Spartinivicinus marinus: one gene and its partners. The protein of the gene in region 1 binds, or shares a complex with, the protein of each later gene. Links are inferred from orthologs where the notes say so. Each region holds a gene or a part of one and is shown in the gene's direction. Other genes may lie near its edges. The genes, in order: tsaD, tsaE and tsaB.

Region 1 (7,180 bases):
GTTAAAGTCAGGCTTTGATTATCAAGGCGTTGTTGAAATTGCTTTGGCCCTTCGCTGCGGATAACAGAGTCTGGGTCTTCTCCTTGAGGTAAAAATAAAAATTTTGCACTGTAGCCATCTTCTATACTGCTGAAAGAGTTTTCTAAGGCTCGCCATGCTGCTTTTTTACCTGCCTCATCACCATCAAAGCAAAAGATAATTTCATTGGTTTGCTTAAATAATTTGCGAACATGATCGGTTGTAACAGAAGTACCTAAAGTGGCTACTGCTTGAGTAATGCCGTGTTGGGCTAGTGCAATAACATCCATATAGCCCTCAACTACCACTAAGCTGGTAAGCTGACGGTTTTGCTGTTTAGCTTCGTAGAGCCCATATAATTCTTTGCTTTTTTGAAAAACAAGCGTTTCTGGTGAATTGAGGTATTTGGGTTTTTCATCTGTAAATACCCTGCCACCAAATGCAATGACTCGACCCCGCTGATCTCTGATAGGAAACATTAAGCGATTACGAAATCGATCGTAATAGGACTGTTTTTCTGGTTGTTGAATGACCAGTCCTGCTTCCTCAAGTTTGGTTAAGCTGTTTGCTTGAGAGGTAAGGGCATTAATCAGGTTACTCCAGCCCGCGGGTGCAAAACCAAGGCCGTATTGTTGAGAGATGGCGTGAGTAACACCGCGTGATTTAAGATAATCTTTTGCCAACTGGGCTTGAGAGTGATTAATCAGCTGTTGTTGATAGTATTCAGCTGCATTACTCAGAAGTTGATAATAGGCTTGATGGTTTGGCTGTTGATAATGCTGTTGCTCTCTGGGTACGTCTAATCCTAATGAGCGAGCTAATGTTTCAACTGCATCAACAAAGTCTAGGTGTTCAAATTCGCTAATAAATTTTAACGCGTTCCCTGTTGCCCCGCAGCCAAAACAATAATAAAACTGTTTGCTTGAATTAACTGAAAAAGAAGGCGTTTTTTCGTGATGAAAGGGGCAAAGTGCTGTGTAATTTTTACCAGCCTTTTTTAGCTCAACACGGGAGGCAATCACATCGACAATATCAATGCGAGCTAATAATTCATCAAGAAAAGTGCGAGGAATCAGTCCCGCCATAACGATTTCAGAAAATGTTTGAGCTAGGTGTTAAGATAAGCGGCAGTAGTTTTAAATCTACCGCCGCTGTCAAAGGTAGGCAAGGGTAAGTAGTAAGTCTGTTAACTTAACTTACTTTTGATTAATTTACTCACCTCCCCCATATCTGCACGGCCTTGCACTTTTGACTTAAGAATACCCATCACTTTGCCCATATCCTGCATACTCATTGCACCTGTGGTTGCAATGGCTTCAGCAATCAACTGGTCAAGTTCTGCATTAGTAAGTTGCTCTGGCAGAAACTCTTGAATAATCTCAATTTCAAATGCTTCCTGTTCAGCCAGTTCCTGACGGCCTGCCTGTTGATATTGATTGATTGAATCCCGGCGCTGTTTGACCATTTTATCTAGAATGGCAACTGCTCTGGCATCTTCAATCTCAATTCGTTCATCTACTTCAATGCGTTTAAACTCCGCAGAAGCAAGACGTAGGGCGGCTAAGCGAGGTTTATCTTTGGCTCGCATTGCGTCTTTGATGGCTTGAGCTAAGCGATCTTTAATTGAGTTTGCCATGTTGTTGTTTGCTTATATCTGACAGGTTATTGGCAATAGAATGAAAAAATTAATACAAACGCTCGCGACGACGCTGTTCTCTTTGTAGCTTTTTAGCGTGACGTTTTACAGCAGCAGCTGCTTTGCGCTTGCGTACAGTTGTTGGCTTTTCGTAATGCTCACGACGACGAACTTCAGCCAAAACACCAGCTTTCTCGCAAGAACGCTTGAAACGACGCAGGGCAATATCAAAAGGCTCGTTTTCTTTTACTTTTACCGCAGGCATGCAGATTACACCTTCCTTTATAAGTCTATGGTTAGTTTCAATGTAAGTGGTCATCACACAGTTTAGACCACGATGAAGGTGGCGAATATTAAAGGGTTCTGTCAAGAAATGCAAAGGGTAGGTTAGTGGCCTTAGAGAATTGCAAAAGTTAAATCGTATTTGCAGTGTGGTTATTTTATTATTGGCTTTTGTTTTTTGGTATTAGTGCAAGATGATAGTAGTAGGTATTGAAACATCCTGTGATGAAACCGGTGTTGCTGTTTACGATAGTAACCGAGGCCTGCTGGGTGAGGCTTTGTTTAGTCAGGTGGCCATGCATGCTGATTATGGTGGCGTGGTGCCTGAGTTAGCCTCTCGCGATCATATTCAGCGGCTTGTGCCTTTATTAGATCAGGTGTTGGAGCAGGCTTCACTCACAAAGCAGGATATTGATGCAGTGGCTTATACCAATGGCCCCGGATTAATTGGCGCCTTGATGGTTGGAGCTACTTTTGCTCGATCACTCAGCTATACCCTTAATATCCCTGCAATAGGGGTGCATCATATGGAAGGTCACCTGTTGGCCCCTATGCTAGAAGAGCAGCCACCTGCGTTTCCTTTTGTTGCCTTATTGGTTTCAGGTGGGCATACCCAGCTAGTAGATGTTAATGGTATTGGCCAGTATGAGCTATTAGGAGACTCGGTTGATGATGCGGCAGGAGAGGCATTTGATAAAGCCGCGAAAATGATGGGGCTGGATTACCCCGGTGGCCCACGAATTGCCAAGCTTGCTGAAGATGGTACACCTGGGCGCTACAAGTTCCCTCGACCGATGACAGATCGGCCTGGTTTGGCTTTTAGTTTTAGTGGGCTTAAAACCTATACCTTGAATACAATTCAAGCAGCTAAGCAAAACAGTGACTTAAGCCAGCAGACTCTGGCTGATATTGCCTATGCTTTTCAAGAAGCGGTGGTTGAAACCTTGGCGATCAAGTGTCGTCGAGCACTGCAAGCCACTCAACATAAGCGCTTGGTTATTGCTGGCGGCGTTAGTGCTAATAAAATGCTGCGAGATAGGTTAACCAGTATTGCGGCGAAAGAGTCTGCTACATTGTTTTATCCGCGACCAGCGTTCTGTACTGATAATGGCGCGATGATTGCCTATGCTGGCTGCCAACGACTTTTGGCTGGTGAGCAGGAAGTGGACCCTATTCAGCCAAAGCCACGCTGGCCAATGGAAGCATTAACTGCAGTGGAAACTTAATATTTTCAGTTGATTGATGTAATTATTTGGTAGAAGTGACGAGAGTTGAATGGACAAAGTATTAATTGAGCAGCTTGAGGTTTCCACGGTTATTGGCGTATATGAATGGGAAAAACAGCAGCCTCAGCCATTAATTATTGATTTGGCAATGGATATAGACTGCACTGCTGCAATGCAATCTGATGATTTAACGGATGCGTTGGATTATGCCAAAGTAGCAGAGCTAGTCACCCAATACTGCAATAAAGAACAGTTTCAGTTACTGGAGAAATTAGCAGGTGAGTTAATTCGACTGATCTTTACTGAGTTTTCGGTTGCAGCTGTTAAAATAAAAATTCGTAAGCCGCAAGCTATTGAAAACGGAATCGCCGCTGTTGAGTGTTTCCGCACCCGTGAGCAGATGAACTAACTAATTGATATTCCAATGAAGCAAGCAGTATTGCTCGGCATTGGCTGTAATGTGCAGCCAATGACTCAAATTCCTAAAATTCTTAATGTGCTGGTTGTAAGGTTCAATCAGGTTTGGTTGAGCCGACTGGTAATGACTAAACCGGTTGGTGTAAAAAATGCCGCTGATTTTTGTAATGGTGTTTTGTATTTCTATTCAGACTTATCTGAACAGGCTTTAAATGAATGGTGTAAGCAGTCAGAACAGCAAGTTGGCAGAGCCCCACAAGACTGTAAGTCAAGGCAAGTGGCAGACCTGGATTTGTTATGGTGTGGCCCTTCAAACCAAAGGCTTGATCCTGCGGCACTCATTACGGAAAGCTACTACCAGCAACCTGCTAGAGACGTTTTAACATTCGTGGATAGACTAGCTGTAAATACCACTACTCTTGTTTCACAGTCAGTTGATATATTGCGAGTTTCAGGCCCTAATGGTGAAGTGCTAGGTGATAAACCAACCACTATTGAGAAACAAATTTTACCTTCAAAAATAAATGGCTTTTAGCTGATTGTGTAACTTGGCTATATGACATATTCATATGGTTTTATGAGATATTTGGGCGAGTGCTTTATTGATGATTTCAAGTTGCTGCTGAGCGATTGCCTGGCCTAACGCCTTACCTTTTTTGCCTTGTGCCTGTAGTTGCTTGATATCAATTTGCTTAAATTGTTGGCTAATACCTAGTAATTGATCAGTAGTTAAAATAAGTGGTTGCTGCAGCTCGTTTGCGGCAATCTCAATAGCTGTGATGATATGGGTAAATCGTTCTGGTCGTCTTACAGCATCCGCTTGCTTTAAACACTGCCAAACAATTTCTTCGGAAAGTGGCGTGGTAGTTAAATGAGGTAATAATTGAATACCTGCTTTTGTTGTTGCCTTAAACTGGTTAGGCAGTTTGATATTTTCTGCAAACTGTTCAAAATGGCCGATGGCGGTTGGCTGCTGAATTAATTCATTGCTGGCAAACAGGTTAATAATAAATGCTGCAAAACGAACAATCTCAGGTTGTGTGGTTGTAACTGCTGCATCTAAAGTGTTCAATGCTGCAGCAGGCATTGTTGGCTGGTTGATAGTTAAAGGCGATATCAAAATATTCAGAGCGCCGCACTGATGCAGGGTTTGAAAATAAATGGCTGGGTGTGGTTCAGCTAATGCCCGTTCAGTTTCTTGCCATACTCGTTCTGCTACTAAATGGCTAGCTTCTCCAGAATTAACCATCTCAACCATTAATGACATGGTTTCTGGTGCGATAGTAAAACCTAAATGATGGTAGCGTGCTGCAAAACGAGCAACACGCAATATTCTTAAAGGATCTTCAGTAAATGCAGGCGACACATGTCGTAAAATGCCTTGCTTTAAATCCTGATAGCCATGAAATGGATCAATTAATGCTCCATCGGGAGTTTGGGCAATAGCGTTGATAGTTAAGTCTCGCCTTAATAAGTCCTCTTCAAGAGTGACGTCAGGAGCTGTGTGACATATAAAACCTGTGTAGCCTTTTCCCTGCTTACGCTCAGTACGTGCTAATGCATACTCTTCATGGGTTTGAGGGTGAAGAAAAACCGGGAAGTCTTTGCCTACTTGTTCAAAACCATTAGCCAGCATTTCTTCTGGAGTGCTGCCAACAACTACCCAGTCTCGATCTTTAACAGACTTACCTAACAGGTGGTCGCGGACTGCGCCACCAACTAAAAATACTTTCATAGGGCTACTAACTAAATGAATACTACTCTTCCATTGTATTTTCGCAAACAGCAGGGTAGTCCTGCTGCCAAGCAGTAAAGCCGCCATCCATACTGTATACATTGCTGAAACCTTGATCAGCAAAAAAATGTGCGGCTGCTAAACTGCTATGCCCATGATAGCAATAGATAATAATGATATCTTCTAGTTCTGCATTAGCTAAAAAATCATGAATGCCCTGATTATCTACATGAGTAGCGTTGGGAATGTGGGCCTGTTGATAGCTGCTCAAATCACGAATATCAACAAAGATGGCACTTTGTTGCAAGTGGTTGAAAGCATCAGTGGTAGAAATTCGTTTGAATTCACTCATTGCGTTTTACATCGGCAGGTGGTGATTTTTTTGGATTCTACATTCATTAGGGTCAAGTGATTGCCCCATACGCAGCCTGTATCCAGGGCAAAAACATTATGGCTTTCACTTTCAGTTTTGCCTTCTAAAGCAGCCCAATGACCAAATAAAATAGTGGTATCTTTGGCTTTGCGTTTACTGTGTAGGTACCAGGGTTTATAACCTTTAGGGCCTTCTTTGGGGGAGCCTTTAGCGGATAGCTCCAACTCACCCAGGCAATTACAAAAGCGCATCCGGGTAAAGTAATTAGTAATTAAGCGTAATCGTGGCCAACCTTTTAAGCTTTTATCCCAGCGGTTGGGCTGGTTACCATACATATTACTTAAAAAGTCGATAAAGTGCTCACCTTGTAATACTTCTTCAACTTCTGCGGCACGAGCCAATGCTTTTTTTATAGACCATTGTGGAGGAATTCCGGCATGTACCATAGCCATATTGTTAGCTTCATCGTAATAAACTAACGGCTGATGACGTAGCCAATGGAGTAGTTGGTCTCGATCAGGAGCGGTTAAAATATCACTTAACGTGTCTTGTTTTTTGTGGGGTTGCACTCCGTGAGCGATGGCTAATAAATGTAAGTCATGGTTACCAAGGACAATTTTGCAGCTATCACCCAGTTTATAAATATATCGTAGGGTTTCCAGTGAGTTGGGTCCTCGGTTCACTAAGTCCCCTACAACCCAAAGTTTATCTTCAGCTGGACTAAAATTAACTTTTTCCAGTACGCACTGTAGCTGATAAAAACAGCCTTGAATGTCGCCAATTACATAAGTAGCCATCGTTCGCCCAGTATTAATCAGTGAACTATGTTGGGTACCGCTAAAGTAAATGGAGTTATTGGAGCATTAAATAGCTGACCATCTTTAGCTTGCATTTGATAGCTGCCATACATACTACCAACCGGCGTTGGTAAAATGCAGCCACTACTATAGGTATAGCTGGTACCTGGTGCGATGGAAGGCTGCTGACCAACAACGCCGTCTCCTTGGATATGTTCTACCTGGTTTTCTCCATCAGTAATTATCCAATGTCTAGATAACAGTTTTATGGTTTGATTGCTTTCATTAGTAATTGTGATTGTATAGCGAAATACAAATTCAGACTCATTAGGCTCAGATTCATGGGGCAAGTATTCTGTAACCACGTCAATTTTAACTGGATGAGGGCAAGTATCTGTCATGATATTAAGTATAGTGTTTTAAATTGTTTAGCGTTTAGCCAAATAATTAGCCAGGCTAATAAATTGCGATAAAGTGATTTGTTCCGGACGAAGGGTAGGGTCAATGGCAAGCTGGTGAAGTTCATCAGCGGCAAATAATGACTTAAGTGTATTGCGAATGGTTTTGCGCCGCTGACTAAAAGCCAGTTTTACTACCTGCTCGAGCTGCTTAATGTCTTCAGCAGGCTGCTCAATTGATCGATGCGGCGTTAACTTTACAATGGCGGAGTCCACTTTAGGGGCGGGCTTAAACGCA
Region 2 (7,397 bases), 440 kb from region 1 along the record:
CGATAGTCATCAAGCGGTATAAAAAGGGGGGGCATGGTCATCATGGTGGCTCATGGAAGATCGCATTTGCTGATTTCGCTACAGCAATGATGGCGTTTTTTCTGGTGCTCTGGCTGATTTCCCAGTCGACTGAAGAACAAAAAGTTATCATTGCTGGCTACTTCCAAGACCCTACAGGTCAAAGTGACAAAGCTAGCCCCTATGCGATTGACTTAGGTGGTAGCCCGATGGTTTCAAATCAAAGTGGTATTGGGTCGCCAAAAGAGCACAAAAAGCAGCAAGACAAGGTGGATGAGCTGACGGAGGTTGGGGCCAAGACTACGCTGGCAGATCAAATGGAAAAGCAGCGTTTGGAAGCCCTGCTGACTGAGCTTAAGAAAAAAGTAAAAGAAAACCCAGTATTAAGAAAGTTCAAAGATCAACTGATTATGGATGTGACGCCAAATGGTTTGCGGATTCAGATTGTTGATGCAGATAAAAAGCCTATGTTTGCTAGTGGTAGTGCTGAGTTAAAATTTTATTTTGAAGATATTTTATTAGAGCTGGCACCAATGATAGCGTCAGTACCCAATAAAATAAGTATTGGTGGTCATACTGATGCAACGCCATTTGGTACTCGAGACGATTATGGTAACTGGGAGCTTTCAGCTGATCGAGCTAATACTGCGCGTAGAACACTGCTATTTGGGGGAGTGAAAATAAAGCAAGTTGCCCAAGTCGTTGGATTGGGAGACTCGGTATTATTTGATGCTAAAAAACCAAAAAGCCCGGTGAATCGTCGAATTGATATTTTAATTTTAAGCAAGCAAGCAGAATTGAACTTGTCACGAGTATCTGGTAAGTCCAAAGCTGTAGAGAAAGACTCAGCAAACCCGCAGCAACCATTGCTAAAGCGTAACCAATTAAATATCTTTGATGCTAAAGATAAGGCTAAGCTAAATCAGCCTTAGATGCTGTCAACAAGGTATTATTTTTTGACTAATATCCTTGTTGGCAGCAAGCGGGCTCTAGCAAATAAGTGTGCTGAAGATAGAGCTTAGTAAGAGTCACCATCGTCTAAAGACTGTGCAATATGCTTGAAGCTGGCCATTCGGTTTGGGTGAATTTTTTCATCTGTTACTGCTTGGCGCAAAGCACAGCCAGGCTCTTGCTCATGTTGGCAGTCGCGAAATTTACACAGCCCAAGCACTTCTCTAAACTCTTTAAAACCCTGCGCTAAAGTAAAACGATCCATTGGCCACAGGGCAAATTCACGAATGCCGGGTGAGTCAATCAGTTTACCGCCAGTGGGGAAGTGAAAAAGTGTTGCGGCTGTTGTGGTATGGGTGCCTTTCCCTGAGGCAACTGATAAGTCTCCTACTTTAGCTTCAACATCAGGTAGCAGCATATTAACCAAAGATGACTTACCAACCCCGGACTGACCAACAAACACACTGGTATGGGCATCAAGTAGTGAAGTGAGTTGGTCAAGGCCATGGTCCAATGCTGTGGAGGCTTGCAGTACCTGATAACCAATGTCGCTGTAAATTTTCAGCATATTTGTCAGCGGTGCTTCAAGTTCGGGCTCTTTGGTGAGTAAGTCCGTTTTATTAAGTAAGATTACAGGCTCTATGTCTGTTAGCTCAGCAGCAACCAAGTAACGGTCAATTAAATTTGCATAAGGAGTAGGCCGCGGAGCCACCACAATCACGATATAATCTATATTGGCAGCTACTGGTTTTAACTGGCCCCGGCTATCAGGGCGAGATAGCAATGACTTCCTTGGTAGGCTGGCAACTACTACTCCAGTAAAGTCGGCACCTGCACGCCAGACAACATGATCACCAGTTACCAGCGCTGGAAGGTTTGCTCTTATATGGCAACGATAGCGCGTTCCTGGTTGATCTAATGGCTCAACATCAATTTGAGTGCCATAGTGGGTAGTAATCAGTCCATGCTGTTCAGGGCCAAGTTCACTTGAGCTAAGTTGCTGCTCTGATGTGTTGCCTTTTTTTTCGGCTCGCTTGGCGCGCTCTTGCTGGATTTTTTCAATTCGCCAAGCTTGGCGGCGGTTTAGGCGACGTTTACTCATAAAAGTGGTATTTCATAATTCCAAACAGTTTGCTCGAAGTCATTAATCGGCATTATCATTGAGCGAAATTTGTGAATCAATACTATCACTATGTATTAAGGCGCGTTTAAATTAAATGTAAGCCGCTTTATCCGATTAAGGATGCGTTGATGTCGAAAGCTGAAAACCTGATCTGGATTGACCTTGAAATGACAGGGCTAGACCCTGAACAGCACCGGATTATAGAGATTGCCACTATCGTGACAGATCGGGATTTAGAAGTAATTGCTGAAGGCCCCGTTTTTGCTATTCACCAGCCGGAAGAGCATATGCTAACCATGGATGAGTGGTGTACCACAACCCATGGGCAAACAGGACTTACCGAGCGGGTAAAAAACAGCAATATTGATGAAGCGCACGCGGAAAAACTTACCATTGAGTTCTTGCAACAATTTGTTGATGCAGGGATATCGCCTATGTGTGGTAATACCATCGGCCAGGACCGGCGTTTTTTAGTGAAGTATATGCCTAAGTTGGAAAAATTCTTTCACTATCGCAGTATTGATGTCAGCACTCTCAAAGAACTTGCCCAGCGTTGGACCCCGGAAATTTTGAAACACATCAACAAGAAAAACTCTCATCTGGCTTTAGAGGATATTCGCGAGTCAATTGAAGAGCTTCGCTATTATCGAGAGCACTTTATTCGTCTAGATGCTAAATCCAGAGAGCCAAGCTAACATCTAACATTGAGTCTTGGAGCTCAGATGCTGCTCTAATGCCCACTCGATATGTTCTCTGACTAACTCAGAAGCACCTGCCAAGCGGCTTTTTAGAGCGTCTATCACGGCTGTTGAGGTGGGTGCATTTCCTAACCCTACCGCAAGGTTTCGAAGCCAGCCCTGATACCCTGAGCGGCGGATAGGTGAGCCTGCTGTACGATTAAGAAACTCTTCCTCAGTCCATAAGAAGAGCTCCACTAAAGATGAGCTGTCCAGCTTATGGCGGGGTAAAAAGTCTGTTTCTTGAGTTGGTTTGGCAAAGCGATTCCAGGGGCAAACCAGCTGACAGTCATCACAGCCAAAAACCCGGTTACCCATCTTGCTTCTTAGTTCTACAGGAATAGAGCCTTTTAACTCGATAGTGAGGTAAGAAATACAGCGTCGGGCATCTAGCTGATAGGGGCCAGCAAAAGCATCCGTTGGACAGATATCTAGGCAAGCTGTGCAGCGGCCACAGTGATTTTTTTCAGTGGGAGAGTCTGTGGGTAACGGCAAATCAGTAAACAGCTCACCCAGAAAGAACCAGGAGCCAGCCTTGCGATTAAGTACTAAGGTATTTTTGCCAATCCAGCCTATACCAGCTTGCTCAGCAATGGCTTTTTCTAGAATGGGAGCACTATCGACAAAGGCTCGATAGCCGAATTCGCCAACAGCCTCGGTGATTTTGGTTGCGAGTTTGGCTAAGCGTTTGCGAATGACTTTGTGATAGTCACGGCCAAGTGCGTAGCGAGAAATGTAAGCCTGGCTGGGGTCATCTAGAATTCGAATGGTTTCTGTATCTCCAGGCAAATAATCCATTCTGGCGCTAATCACCGTTAATGTGCCAGGTACAAGCTCAGCGGGGCGGCTGCGTTTAGTACCATGAACTGCCATATAGTCCAGTTCACCATGATACCCAGTAGCCAGCCAGTCGTTTAAGTACTGTTCGTGGGGGCCAAGGTCGATGCCACTGATACCAACCTCTTGAAAGCCAAGCTCTCTTCCCCAGTGTTTGATATCGGCTGCAAGTGAATTCAGCTTAGTTTCAGGTAACTGCTTCATGATAGATGAAAAGCCTAGCAACAACTATTGGGAACTTGAATAGTGGGGCATTGGTCGAATTGATATTTCTGGGTGTCGATATTGATATGCCAGTAATGGATAGGCTTGACAAAAGTTAGCTTTCATTGGTGACAGAAGATAGCTGACGTATAATTGCTAAATACATTTAATTTCAACGTTCATTTCAGTTTCAGAAAACGTCATTTCAATGTGCACCCTTAAAGTGCATTGGGGGTTAACATCAATAACGCTTATGGCCAATAGTCTATCACATACGCTCTATACAGCCGAGCAAGTTCGGCAGCTAGATTATAATGCGATTCATCAGCAAGGGATTGCAGGCTACACCTTAATGGAGCGTGCGGGTAAAGCAACCTTTCGGCTACTCAGGCAGTATTGTGAACAGTGGTTTGGAAAAGAGTCCTTTCACCTTCAGGTACTGTGTGGCTCAGGAAATAATGCAGGAGATGGTTTTATTGTAGCTGGTTTGGCAAAGCAAAAAGGCATTGAAGTTGAGGTCATAGCTGTAGGTGATCCAGGCAAACTTAAGGGTGATGCCTTGACTGCATATCAGTGGTGCCAGGCGCAATCAGTATCAATAACCCCTTGGCAAGAAAATTTGCAGCTAACCGCTGATGTGTTTGTAGATGCTTTGTTGGGCACAGGGCTAAAAGGTCCAGTGAGAGAAACCTATGCTTCTGTTATCGAGCAGCTCAATAGCACCTACAAGCCAGTAATTGCAGTTGATATCCCTTCAGGCTTGTGTGCAGACACTGGCACTGTGTTGGGGGTGGCAGTTAAAGCAAGAAGCACCATCACTTTTATCGGGCGTAAGCGAGGGCTCTATACCCATCATGGATGTGAGTTGACTGGTGAAGTTCACTTTGCTGACTTGGCTGTACCTGAACTGGTATATCATACAACCCCTTGTAACAGTTATCTGCTTGACCCCAGTCGCTACCTAACATGTTTACCTGAGCGTTATAAAAACAGCCATAAAGGAGCTTTTGGCCATTTAGTACTAATTGGTGGTGATCATAGTATGGGAGGTGCCATTACCATGGCTGCTGAAGCTGCCCTGCATGCAGGCGTTGGGCTGGTCTCTGTAGTGACTCGCCCGGAGCAAGTTGGCGGCTTGCAAGCACGCTGCCCAGAAATAATGGTGATAGGCTGTGATAACCCCGGGCAAATTCCCCGACTGTTAATTGGTAAATCAGCTCTGGTTATAGGTCCTGGGCTGGGTCAGAGCCGCTGGTCTCGTGAGTGCTTGTTAGCAGCGATTGATTCAGGTCTGCCCCTGGTATTGGATGCTGATGGGTTGAACTTGCTGGCGGTGGAGCCAACTTTACTAGAGCAAAAGAAAAGTGACTGGTTATTGACGCCCCACCCAGGGGAAGCTGCTCGACTGTTGGGTGTATCCAGCCAGCAAATACAACAAAATCGCTTTGCTTCAGTGGAGCAGCTAGCTAGTCAATATCAAAGCACTGCGGTACTAAAAGGAGCTGGTAGTTTAGTGTGTGCTAAAGGGCTAATCCAACTGGCTAATGTAGGCAATCCGGGTATGGCTGTGGGTGGTATGGGGGATGTGTTAAGTGGCCTGCTTGGGGCTCTCATAGCTCAAGGGCTAAGTACAGCCGAGGCTGCCGGGTTAGGCACCTGGTTGCATAGTTACAGTGCAGATCAATTAGTAAAGTTGGTGGGTGGTTATTTTGGGTTGAGAGCAACTGAGCTTATCCCTCTGATCAGAAAACAGATAAACCAGATGGCAGTGAAGAGTAAGTATGGTTGAAGATATTACATTTCTGCTGGCAAATGAGGCTGCAACCGTTGATTTTGGTAAGCAGCTTGCATTAGCCGCAGATGGTAAAGGAATTTTTTATTTAGAAGGTAATTTAGGGGCTGGAAAAACCACATTGTGTCGAGGTGTGCTGCAAGTACTAGGTCATCAAGGCTCAGTAAAAAGCCCTACTTACACCTTGGTTGAGCCTTATGAGTTAGCCAATCATAAGGTTTACCACTTTGATTTGTATCGGTTAGGGGAGCCTGAAGAGCTGGAGTTCTTGGGGGTAAGAGACTATCTGCAGGATGACAACCTGTGCTTGATTGAGTGGCCAGAAAGAGGTGAAGGCTTTTTACCCATAGCAGACCTTACCGTGACACTGAGCTATCGGAGCCAGGGGCGGACAGTGAGGCTCACTGCTCATACTGAGAAAGGCCATCAGGTTTGCCAAAGAATAACAAGGTGAGAGCCTTGCAAAATGCCAGAGCACATGACACTTTGCACGTCCTCTAACAAATGATCATAAGGAGTCATCAGATAGATGAGACTCAGTTGTCTTTTTGTTTTGATTTGGCTTGGCTTGGGGGTAGTAAGCCAAGCAGCAACAATAGAAGGAATTCGGGTTTGGCCTGCACCTGACAACACTCGCCTGGTATTTGACCTGTCAGGTCCTGTCGAGCACAAGGTGTTTAAGCTGGATAATCCAGATCGGCTGGTGATTGATTTAGAGTCAGCCAGCTTGAAAGCATCGCTTGATAAACTGGATGTTACTAAAACACCAATTAAAAAAATCCGCTCAGGTCGACGTAAAACGGGAGGCCTGCGAGTCGTGCTGGACTTAAAGCAGCCACTTAAGCCAAAAAGCTTTGTGTTGAAGCCTAATAATACCTATGGCGATCGACTGGTGATTGATTTGTACGAGCAGGTTAAAACTCCTATCAAATCAGTAGATCATGTGGCTAAAACCACGGCCCCTATTGGTCAGCGAGATGTGATTATTGCCATCGATGCTGGGCATGGTGGTGAAGACCCAGGCGCTGTCGGTTTTGGTCGATTGCGGGAAAAAGACGTGGTGCTTTCAATTGCCAGAAAGTTGGCGTACCTGCTGGAGCAGGAGCCTGGCTTTAAACCTGTACTACTTCGTAAAGGTGACTACTACATCGGACTAAGGCGCAGAACTCAAATGGCCCGAGAGGCCAATGCTGATATGTTTATTTCAGTACATGCGGATGCGTTTAAAAATCGGCGTGCCCGAGGAGCTTCGGTATTTGCATTATCACAACGAGGAGCCACCTCTGAAGCTGCGCGTTGGCTAGCTAGCCGCGAAAATAATGCAGACTTGATTGGGGGTGTAGGTAGTGTCAGCCTGGATGATAAAGATAAAGTGCTAGCAGGGGTGTTGTTAGACCTATCGATGACCGCTAGCTTAACTGCCAGCCTGGATGTAGGCAGCAAGGTGTTAAGGCGTTTGGGTGGTTTTAATCGGCTGCATAAACGGCATGTAGAGCAAGCAGCTTTTGTGGTGCTGAAGTCGCCAGATATTCCTTCTATTTTGGTTGAAACTGGCTTTATCTCGAATCCAACAGAGTCAAAGAAACTAGCTAATAAATCTCATCAGCGACAGTTGGCCAGAGCTATCTTCTCCGGTATTAAAGAATATTTTGAAGATCGCCCACCACCAGGTACACTACTGGCCGCTCGAGTAAGTCACACGCTTACTCGTTATGTCATTCGCAGAGGGGATACC
Region 3 (7,224 bases), 2.9 Mb from region 1 along the record:
ATTAAGTCAGCTAAAGAAACACTTAAAGCTGCTAAGTTTCAAGAAAAAGTAGCAACTGTAAAAGCAAAAGAGCAGGAAGCTGAAGAAGCAATGCAGCAGCGAGTTGAAGAATATCGCGCAGCACTTGCTGAAAAGTCAGCGGCTGATCTGGCTAAAGCAGTAAAAGCGTTTGAAGAAAAATGGTTAAAGTCTCGCAATAAAGCTGATAAAGCGAAAGTAGATAAGCAAGCTAAAACCGAAGCGACAAAACTGAAGCAAGCGGTTAAAAAGATCGCAGCAAAAGCTGCTCAACTTGAAAAAACAGCAGCTAAAAAAGCAAAAACTACTACAGGACGTCGTGGTCGCCCAGCTAAATCAAGCACGGCAACTGCAGCAGCACCAAAACGTCGCGGTCGTCCACCAAAAGCAAGCACAGCAACTGCTGCACCTAAAAAACGGGGCCGTCCAGCTAAAGCAACTACCACAACTGCAGCAGCGCCAAAACGTCGCGGTCGTCCACCAAAAGCAGCTTCTGCAACAACTGCTACTGCAGCACCAAAACGTCGTGGTCGCCCACCAAAAGCAGCTTCTGCAACTACTGCTGCACCTAAAAAGCGTGGTCGTCCAGCTAAAGCTGCAAGTACAACTACCGCTGCAGCTAAAAAGCGCGGTCGTCCAGCTAAAGCTGCAAGTGCAACGACAGCTGCACCAAAAAAACGTGGCCGCCCAGCAAAAGCTAAAGCTGCAAAAGCAGCAGCATCTGCTCAACCAAAGCGTCGTGGTCGTCCACCTAAAAAAGCATCTTAGTGCTTAATGCTGAACGAGTCTCTTCGTTTATTGCAGACCATTTATAACTGAGCATATTTTATTTAAGGCCCGTAAGGGCCTTTTTTTGGTTTTACTACATACTTTGTACAAGTAAAAACCCACTAGTTGTTAAGTAAAGTTTTTTTAGGAAAGCAGAATTGTTACGTTTACTATAGAGGCCTGTTTGGAGAAAAAAGATTAATGGCTAAACTGCTAGCACTAGATACTGCAACTGAGGCCTGCTCCGTTGCTTTAGCCTTAAATGGTAATATTACAGAACACTTTGAAATCATTCCAAGAGAGCACAGCCAAAAAATTCTCCCAATGATTGATAAGCTATTAGCTACCGCTGGCTTAACTATCAAGCAACTTGATGGCATTGCATTTGGTTGTGGTCCAGGCGCTTTTACAGGGCTGAGGATTGCGGCAGGCATTACCCAAGGGCTGTCTTATGCTGCTGATTTACCTGTTATTCCTGTTTCAAACTTAGCAGCACTAGCACATTATGGTATGCGACAATATCAAGTTGATTCAGTGCTATGTGCTATAGATGCCCGAATGGATGAAGTGTATTGGGCTCAATACATCTTACAAAATAATCAATTGACCTTGTTAGGAGAGGAGGCTGTTAAAGCGCCAGAACAAGTTGAAATTGTTCAACCTGAACGCAACTGGATTGGTGTAGGGACTGGTTGGAAGTATCATGAAATACTCCATGCCAAGCTGACAGACTATTACATTAATGAGTATCCTCATGCCTATGATATAGCTGCAATTGCAACCCCATTATTTGAACAAGGTAAAACTGTGAGCAGTGAGCAGGCTTTACCAGTTTACTTGCGAGATAATGTCGCTAAGAAAAAAAGCGAACAGAAGTAGAGCATCTGGTTATTTCGGATACTTGTTATAATTTACCTTAACTGGCTATATTCATGGACTTTCTACAAATTATCATCCTTGCATTAATTCAAGGTATTACGGAGTTCTTACCTATTTCAAGCTCTGGGCATCTGGTGCTTCCTGCTCAACTACTTGACTGGCAAGACCAAGGCAATGCGTTTGATGTGGCTGTACATGTTGGTACTTTGTTAGCAGTTTGTATTTACTTTTGGAGTGATATCAAAGCGCTTTGGTTAGGGTGGACAGCTTCCTTAATAAAAAAACAACCAAGCCATGAAGCCACATTAAGTTGGTGCATTATTTGGGCCACACTGCCTGCATTATTGTTTGGTGGTGTACTCTCGTTGCTAGGCTGGGATGAAAAACTTCGTTCTACGCTAGTGATTGCAACAACTACTATTGTTTTTGGGTTGTTGCTTTGGCAGTCGGAGCTGAAAGGAAAAAAGACCCGAGAGCTAACAGAAATGACTATATATCTGGCGTTGTTAATCGGTTTTGCTCAGGCGCTGGCTTTAATTCCAGGAACTTCCCGGTCGGGTATTACCATTACCATTGCGTTATTTTTAGGATTTAACCGTTCTGCTGCAGCGCGCTTTTCTTTCTTATTATCAATACCTGTAATATTAGCTGCAGGCACGTTGAAAATACTACAACTGGTGGCTGCTGCTGAACCTGTAGCCTGGGATGTGCTGATTTATGGTGCAGTAATTGCGGGTGTGAGTGCCTTTTTGTGTATTCATTGGTTCTTAGGCTTTATTAACCGAATAGGCTTATTGCCATTTGTCATTTATCGGTTATTACTGGGTATTGTTTTATTTTGCTTGTACTTTGCTGTTGAGTTTTAACTAATTGTGGTTTAGTCATCAAATGTCTGATATAGAAATAGCGGTTATTTGTCATGAAACAAGCCGTACCCATCAAGCAGAACAAATAGCAAAGCAACTGTCTTGTCCTTATTTGGGAGTAACAACCTCATCTCAGTTAACTACACCTGATTTAGTTATTGAGGTAACCGGCGAAGGTATAGTTTTAGCGGAAACTGGCAAAAAGTCAGCTAACCCCATAAAAGTGGATTTTATTTCGGGAGCTTTAGCGCATAGAAGAAAATATGGGGGAGGGAAAAGTCAGTCAATTGCAAAAGCGGTGGGTTTAAATAAAGCTAAAAAGTTACAAGTTCTTGATGCAACTGCTGGCCTAGGACGAGATGCTTTCGTTTTAGCTTGTTTAGGCTGTCAAGTAACACTGCTGGAGCGATCGAAGGTTGTTCACTTATTGTTGACTGATGGTCTTAATAGAGCAGCAACTGATTTGGATGTCGCTAGTATTATTAATCAGTTACAACTGCTTTGTGTTGATGCCAAAGACTATTTTCAAGAGTTATTACAGCTAACTGATCAATTTGATGTGGTCTATTTAGACCCTATGTTTCCCCATCGAGAAAAAAGCGCCAAAGTCAAAAAGGAAATGTGGATATTTCAAAAGTTGTTAGGTCAAGATTTAGATGCAGACTATTTGCTGGATGCAGCTATTGCAATTGCAAAATACCGTGTGGTCGTCAAAAGACCAAAACTTGCACCTTATTTGGCGGATAAAGCTCCAACTTATCAGCTAATAGGTAAGTCTGGTCGTTTTGATGTTTATGTGAATAAAGCATTTGGTAGCTAGTGGCCCATGTGCAAAATAAGGTAACAGATTCTTCTCCATTTACCCTCTGGCTGTGTTATTTTTTCTTGACGTAGGCCCGCTATGCCTGCAAAAAAAGCGCCTTACCAGAAAATAAATGGCTTTGAAATCTGTTGCCCAGTTTTACGCATGGATCAGGATCACTAGTTAACAGGCTTAAATTCACTTTCAGTTAAATGAAGAATACTATAACGAATATCGGGCGGTAGTATTCTTTTAGCGGCTAGGCCAATATCATAGAGTGCTTTATCAAAGCATAAAGCACTGCTGTTACCAATTGTAATGACATGTTTATCCTTGAGTGTTCGAATAAGATTACGAAACAATGTTTTGTCAAAAAACTCGGGAGCATTAATACCCTGAACCAGAGAAAGACGCTGGGCAATATTCTGGCACTGGGTTTCTAACATGTGAGCATCAAGTGTCTCACTGCCTGCTTTTAATAGCACACTAATGACCAAATAAAACCGTTCTAGCATCTGGCTAATGGCTTTAGCCAGCAGGCTTAACTGTATAAACTCGACAGTGTTTGGGGCTGAACGTACCAATTTGTCGTTTTCCTGGCTTACCAACTTTAGTTGTTTTAAACAACTAATACTGTTCTCAATTTCTGCTTTCACCTGTTGTTCCGGCCAAATTAAAAACAGCTCAGTCTTTAAATAAGGGTAAAGCGTAACACAGGCTTTTATTAAGTCATCACGAATTTGATAAGGACTATTGATGAAGAAACAACTGACTAAGGATGGAAGGGCAAATAAATGTAAGATGTTATTGCGATAATAGGTCATGACCACCGCATTTTTTTCACTTAACGTGACAACATCACCCAGCGCATCTGTATGCGTGTGAATAAGCTTCATTGACTCCACATATTGTGTCATTGACTGTCTTGTTTGGTCTGGCAAAGTAACTTTTTCACTGTAGGGCAATTGTTTTAACAGCGTTAAGTAAAAGTCGAGTGAAAAGTATAGGGTGTTTTTATCAAGTGCTTGTCTGGGTGTAGAAAGTAGAGCCATTGCTATCAGGTTAACTGGATTGACTGAAGCTGCGGCGTTAATACGTTGGATTAATTGGGTAGCTAACGTATTTGTGGCTGGGTTTAACCATTCAGGTTTGGCTGCTTTTGCTAAAGTATAATCATACCAATTAGGTTGTTGCTCTGTTAAAAAATCACTTAGGAGTAGTGGTGATGAAAAGTTTACTGTCACTTTGCCAAGAGTTCGTTTTAAATTGGCCAGTGTACGAAAAACATCCAGAGGAGACTCTTTTTTCTTAGACTTGCCTCGTAATTCACCTAAATAGGTTTTAACTTCTAGAACATTTTCATAGCCAATATATACAGGAATAAAAACGATGGGTCTTCTATTGTCGCGCAAATAGCTACGAATAGTGAGTGCGAGCATCCCGGTTTTAGGTGTTATACAGCGCCCGGTACGGCTACGTCCACCTTCAATGAAGTACTCAGTTGGAAAGCCTTTAACAAACAATGTATGTAAATATTCGTTAAATACAGCAGTATAAAGTTGATTGCCTTTAAACTGCCGACGAATAAAAAAAGCGCCACTCCTTCGAAGTAAACCACCAATCACTGGCATGTTAAGATTAATACCCGCAGCAATATGCGGTGGTGTTAAGCCCTGCTTAAATAAAACATAGGATAATAATAAGTAGTCAATATGACTGCGGTGACAAGGCACGTAGATTATTTCATGGTCTTTTGCTAGTGCCTTAATCGGTTCTAAATGGTTGACTTCAATACCATGGTAGACTTTGTTCCAAAACCATGTGAGAGTAATATCAAGCAAGCGAATAGCTGCATAACTGAAGTCAGAAGCGATTTCTTTACCATAATATTGAGCCTTGGCTTTGGCTTTTTGGTAATCAACCCCTTTTTCTTTTACTTCATTATTTATAGCATCTATGACTAATGGAGCATGGAGGAGGGAGTTTACCAGGCTATGACGATGTGATAAGTCAGGTCCAACCACTGAGGTGCGTAGTTGTCTGAAATGCACGCGTAAAATTCTGGCGACTTTTCGTTGAGTGCGGCTTTCTCCTAATTCGTTATTAACAATGTCGCGCAGTGACATAGGAGGATTAAAGTGCACTATGGTTTGCCTGCCATGAATAATAATAGTTAACAGCTTTTTAAAGCGGCTGGCTACTTGGAAGTTATAGGCAAATAAAAGTTTGAGGGCTGACAGCTCTTTATCGGGCGAGCGTCCCCAGAAAACGGATACAGGCACAAGTAGTACATCAAGAGCGGCATTATTTTGTACCTGATAGATCAGTTGCTTTAATTGCTCAGGTAAGCTTGCATCTTCTCGTTTAAAAAGAACCCCTTTAAGTTGGGTTAAAAAAAAGTGAGCTGGCTGTTCTGCGGTTAGGTTAGGAAGTAACTCTGATGGCTTTGGCAATTGTGCTCTAATACATTCTTGTTCAACCAGTAAAAAATCAGATAAAGATGAGTTGCGAAATACATAGCAAACAGGTGTATTGGGAGGCAGCTTAAGTTGTTCAGCTGAACCATTATGTACTTCAACTTTAACCCAAAACGAAATTAACTTGCGTAGTACCGCTAATAAAAATTGAGAGCTTCTAATTAATTTTTCCATAATATACTTTTAAAAATGGCTGTTCTATTACTATCTAGCAACATAAGTACAAAGCCATATGCTCAAACTGTAATCTGTAGCCTTCATAACAATTTTTAGGGTAAGCCTGTTGTTTGTCTGACTTTGAATGGCAGTGTAAAGAGAGTGGCTGTTTTTCCTGTTAAATACTTACTATGTTAAACATCCTGCCAAGTAACGGGGCCTTCTCCAAATTCACTAATTTGCCACCACTCATCCTCATTATTTTTTCCTTCCTCCCAAAAGTTGCCATTACAACGAACTTCTACGTTTAATGTTTGGTATGCATCTCGGGCGCAGTCAATGTCTGTTTTCCATGGGGAATCTGAGGAGTTAAACCAAATACTGGAAAAGAAGCGACCGGCTGCCTTTTCAACAATTAAAATGGGGACTGCATGGGGGCCTATCATCCCAAAGTAGTGGTGACTCCGCCCATGGCTATTGGTAGCGGTTAAATTGTCAAAGCGCTTTTCAAGCCAGTTTAAAATAGCATCTAAATTGGTAGTTTTAAGGTACACTTCTATATCAGGCTGCCGCATAATTTAGTCTCTAAACAACATCTGTAATATTCTGCCAACACAAAGCCCCAAATATCCAGTTAGTGCAATAATACTGCTGATTGCTAAACCAACCAGCCCTATTATAAAACAGTTGTAACTATAATGTGGGCTAATCCAGTGCTTCTGTACCGCAACAAGTAGTAAGCCACTTACGCCAAACAGGGCAGCACCGACTAAAAAAATACTCAGAAAACGCTTGGGATTTTGACTAACAACTAGTAACTGTTGTTTGAAATGGGGTGTTTTCATGTTGAAATCATCCCTATGATTAGATTTACTATTTAGTTTGGCACATTGGCTATTAAAATGTATCTGTGTTGTAAAACTGTCACCCCAATCACCTATTATTTATAAGCTCATGGGGCTGGTCTGTTGCTACTAGCGTTGTTATTTGGTGAAGAGCTTGCTCAGTATCTTTTCATACATAGCCGACAGTAAGTCCAAATCGGCCACTTTCACGCACTCATTTATTTTATGAATGGTTGCGTTAGACGGGCCAAGCTCAATGACTTCTGTACCTGTTGGGGCAATAAAACGACCATCAGAAGTACCACCAGCAGTTGAAACGGTAGGTTTGTAGCCTGTTACTTCTTCTACTGCACTGACAGTTGCAGGTAATAAATGACCATGATCTGTTAAAAAGGGTAGGCCAAATAGGCTCC

Evidence for each region.
Region 2: the proteins of tsaD (region 1) and tsaE are in contact, whole or in part, in a crystal structure (PDB 6N9A), measured with the Thermotoga maritima proteins. The link is inferred for Spartinivicinus marinus from one-to-one orthologs. Residues at the interface, in WP_004082750.1 of Thermotoga maritima: Cys10, Asp11, Arg49, His50, Leu82, Gly84, Gly135, Gly136, Glu154, Thr155, Leu156, Asp157, Asp158, Ser159, Glu162, Asp165, Lys166, Arg169, Leu170, Tyr175, Lys213, Thr214, Leu217, Tyr218, Gln221, Arg222, Asn324; in WP_004082108.1 of Thermotoga maritima: Leu37, Gly38, Lys46, Lys57, Val59, Lys60, Ser61, Thr63, Phe64, Thr65, Leu66, Met67, Val69, Pro71, Tyr82, Arg83, Leu84, Asp86, Asp88, Phe89, Asp93, Ile128, Asp130, Glu131, Arg134.
Region 3: the proteins of tsaD (region 1) and tsaB are in contact, whole or in part, in a solved structure (PDB 4WQ4), measured with the Escherichia coli proteins. The link is inferred for Spartinivicinus marinus from one-to-one orthologs.

What each region holds. Positions count from the first base shown.
Region 1 is NZ_JAPJZK010000001.1:3,855,882-3,863,061, forward strand. The notes cover bases 1,365-4,146. They hold tsaD (tRNA (adenosine(37)-N6)-threonylcarbamoyltransferase complex transferase subunit TsaD), read left to right. Parts: upstream 1,365-2,130; coding sequence 2,131-3,162; downstream 3,163-4,146. Other genes in these bases: OQE68_RS17550 (GatB/YqeY domain-containing protein), read right to left, coding at 1,365-1,654; rpsU (30S ribosomal protein S21), read right to left, coding at 1,704-1,919; folB (dihydroneopterin aldolase), read left to right, coding at 3,212-3,571; OQE68_RS17570 (2-amino-4-hydroxy-6-hydroxymethyldihydropteridine diphosphokinase), read left to right, coding at 3,587-4,114; OQE68_RS30565 (tRNA nucleotidyltransferase/poly(A) polymerase-related protein), read right to left, coding at 4,145-4,146. Outside these bases: dnaG (DNA primase), read right to left, coding at 1-1,103; more of OQE68_RS17550, read right to left, coding at 1,205-1,364; more of OQE68_RS30565, read right to left, coding at 4,147-5,314; thiosulfate sulfurtransferase GlpE, read right to left, coding at 5,337-5,666; OQE68_RS17585 (symmetrical bis(5'-nucleosyl)-tetraphosphatase), read right to left, coding at 5,663-6,484; Co2+/Mg2+ efflux protein ApaG, read right to left, coding at 6,502-6,885; 16S rRNA (adenine(1518)-N(6)/adenine(1519)-N(6))-dimethyltransferase RsmA, read right to left, coding at 6,913-7,180.
Region 2 is NZ_JAPJZK010000001.1:3,415,961-3,423,357, forward strand. The notes cover bases 4,385-7,383. They hold tsaE (tRNA (adenosine(37)-N6)-threonylcarbamoyltransferase complex ATPase subunit type 1 TsaE), read left to right. Parts: upstream 4,385-5,651; coding sequence 5,652-6,116; downstream 6,117-7,383. Other genes in these bases: OQE68_RS15415 (NAD(P)H-hydrate dehydratase), read left to right, coding at 4,385-5,659; OQE68_RS15425 (N-acetylmuramoyl-L-alanine amidase), read left to right, coding at 6,192-7,383. Outside these bases: flagellar motor protein MotB, read left to right, coding at 1-950; small ribosomal subunit biogenesis GTPase RsgA, read right to left, coding at 1,037-2,071; orn (oligoribonuclease), read left to right, coding at 2,221-2,787; tRNA epoxyqueuosine(34) reductase QueG, read right to left, coding at 2,791-3,870; more of OQE68_RS15415, read left to right, coding at 4,124-4,384; more of OQE68_RS15425, read left to right, coding at 7,384-7,397. UniProt on the Escherichia coli protein: Required for the formation of a threonylcarbamoyl group on adenosine at position 37 (t(6)A37) in tRNAs that read codons beginning with adenine.
Region 3 is NZ_JAPJZK010000001.1:945,768-952,991, reverse strand. Bases 1-2,826 are described here. They hold tsaB (tRNA (adenosine(37)-N6)-threonylcarbamoyltransferase complex dimerization subunit type 1 TsaB), read left to right. Parts: upstream 1-987; coding sequence 988-1,665; downstream 1,666-2,826. Other genes in these bases: OQE68_RS04555 (class I SAM-dependent methyltransferase), read left to right, coding at 2,554-2,826; OQE68_RS04560 (undecaprenyl-diphosphate phosphatase), read left to right, coding at 1,719-2,531; OQE68_RS04570 (hypothetical protein), read left to right, coding at 1-786. In the rest of the region: more of OQE68_RS04555, read left to right, coding at 2,827-3,351; glycerol-3-phosphate 1-O-acyltransferase PlsB, read right to left, coding at 3,513-5,984; OQE68_RS04545 (hypothetical protein), read right to left, coding at 6,161-6,541; OQE68_RS04540 (hypothetical protein), read right to left, coding at 6,545-6,811; dapE (succinyl-diaminopimelate desuccinylase), read right to left, coding at 6,950-7,224. UniProt on the Escherichia coli protein: Required for the formation of a threonylcarbamoyl group on adenosine at position 37 (t(6)A37) in tRNAs that read codons beginning with adenine.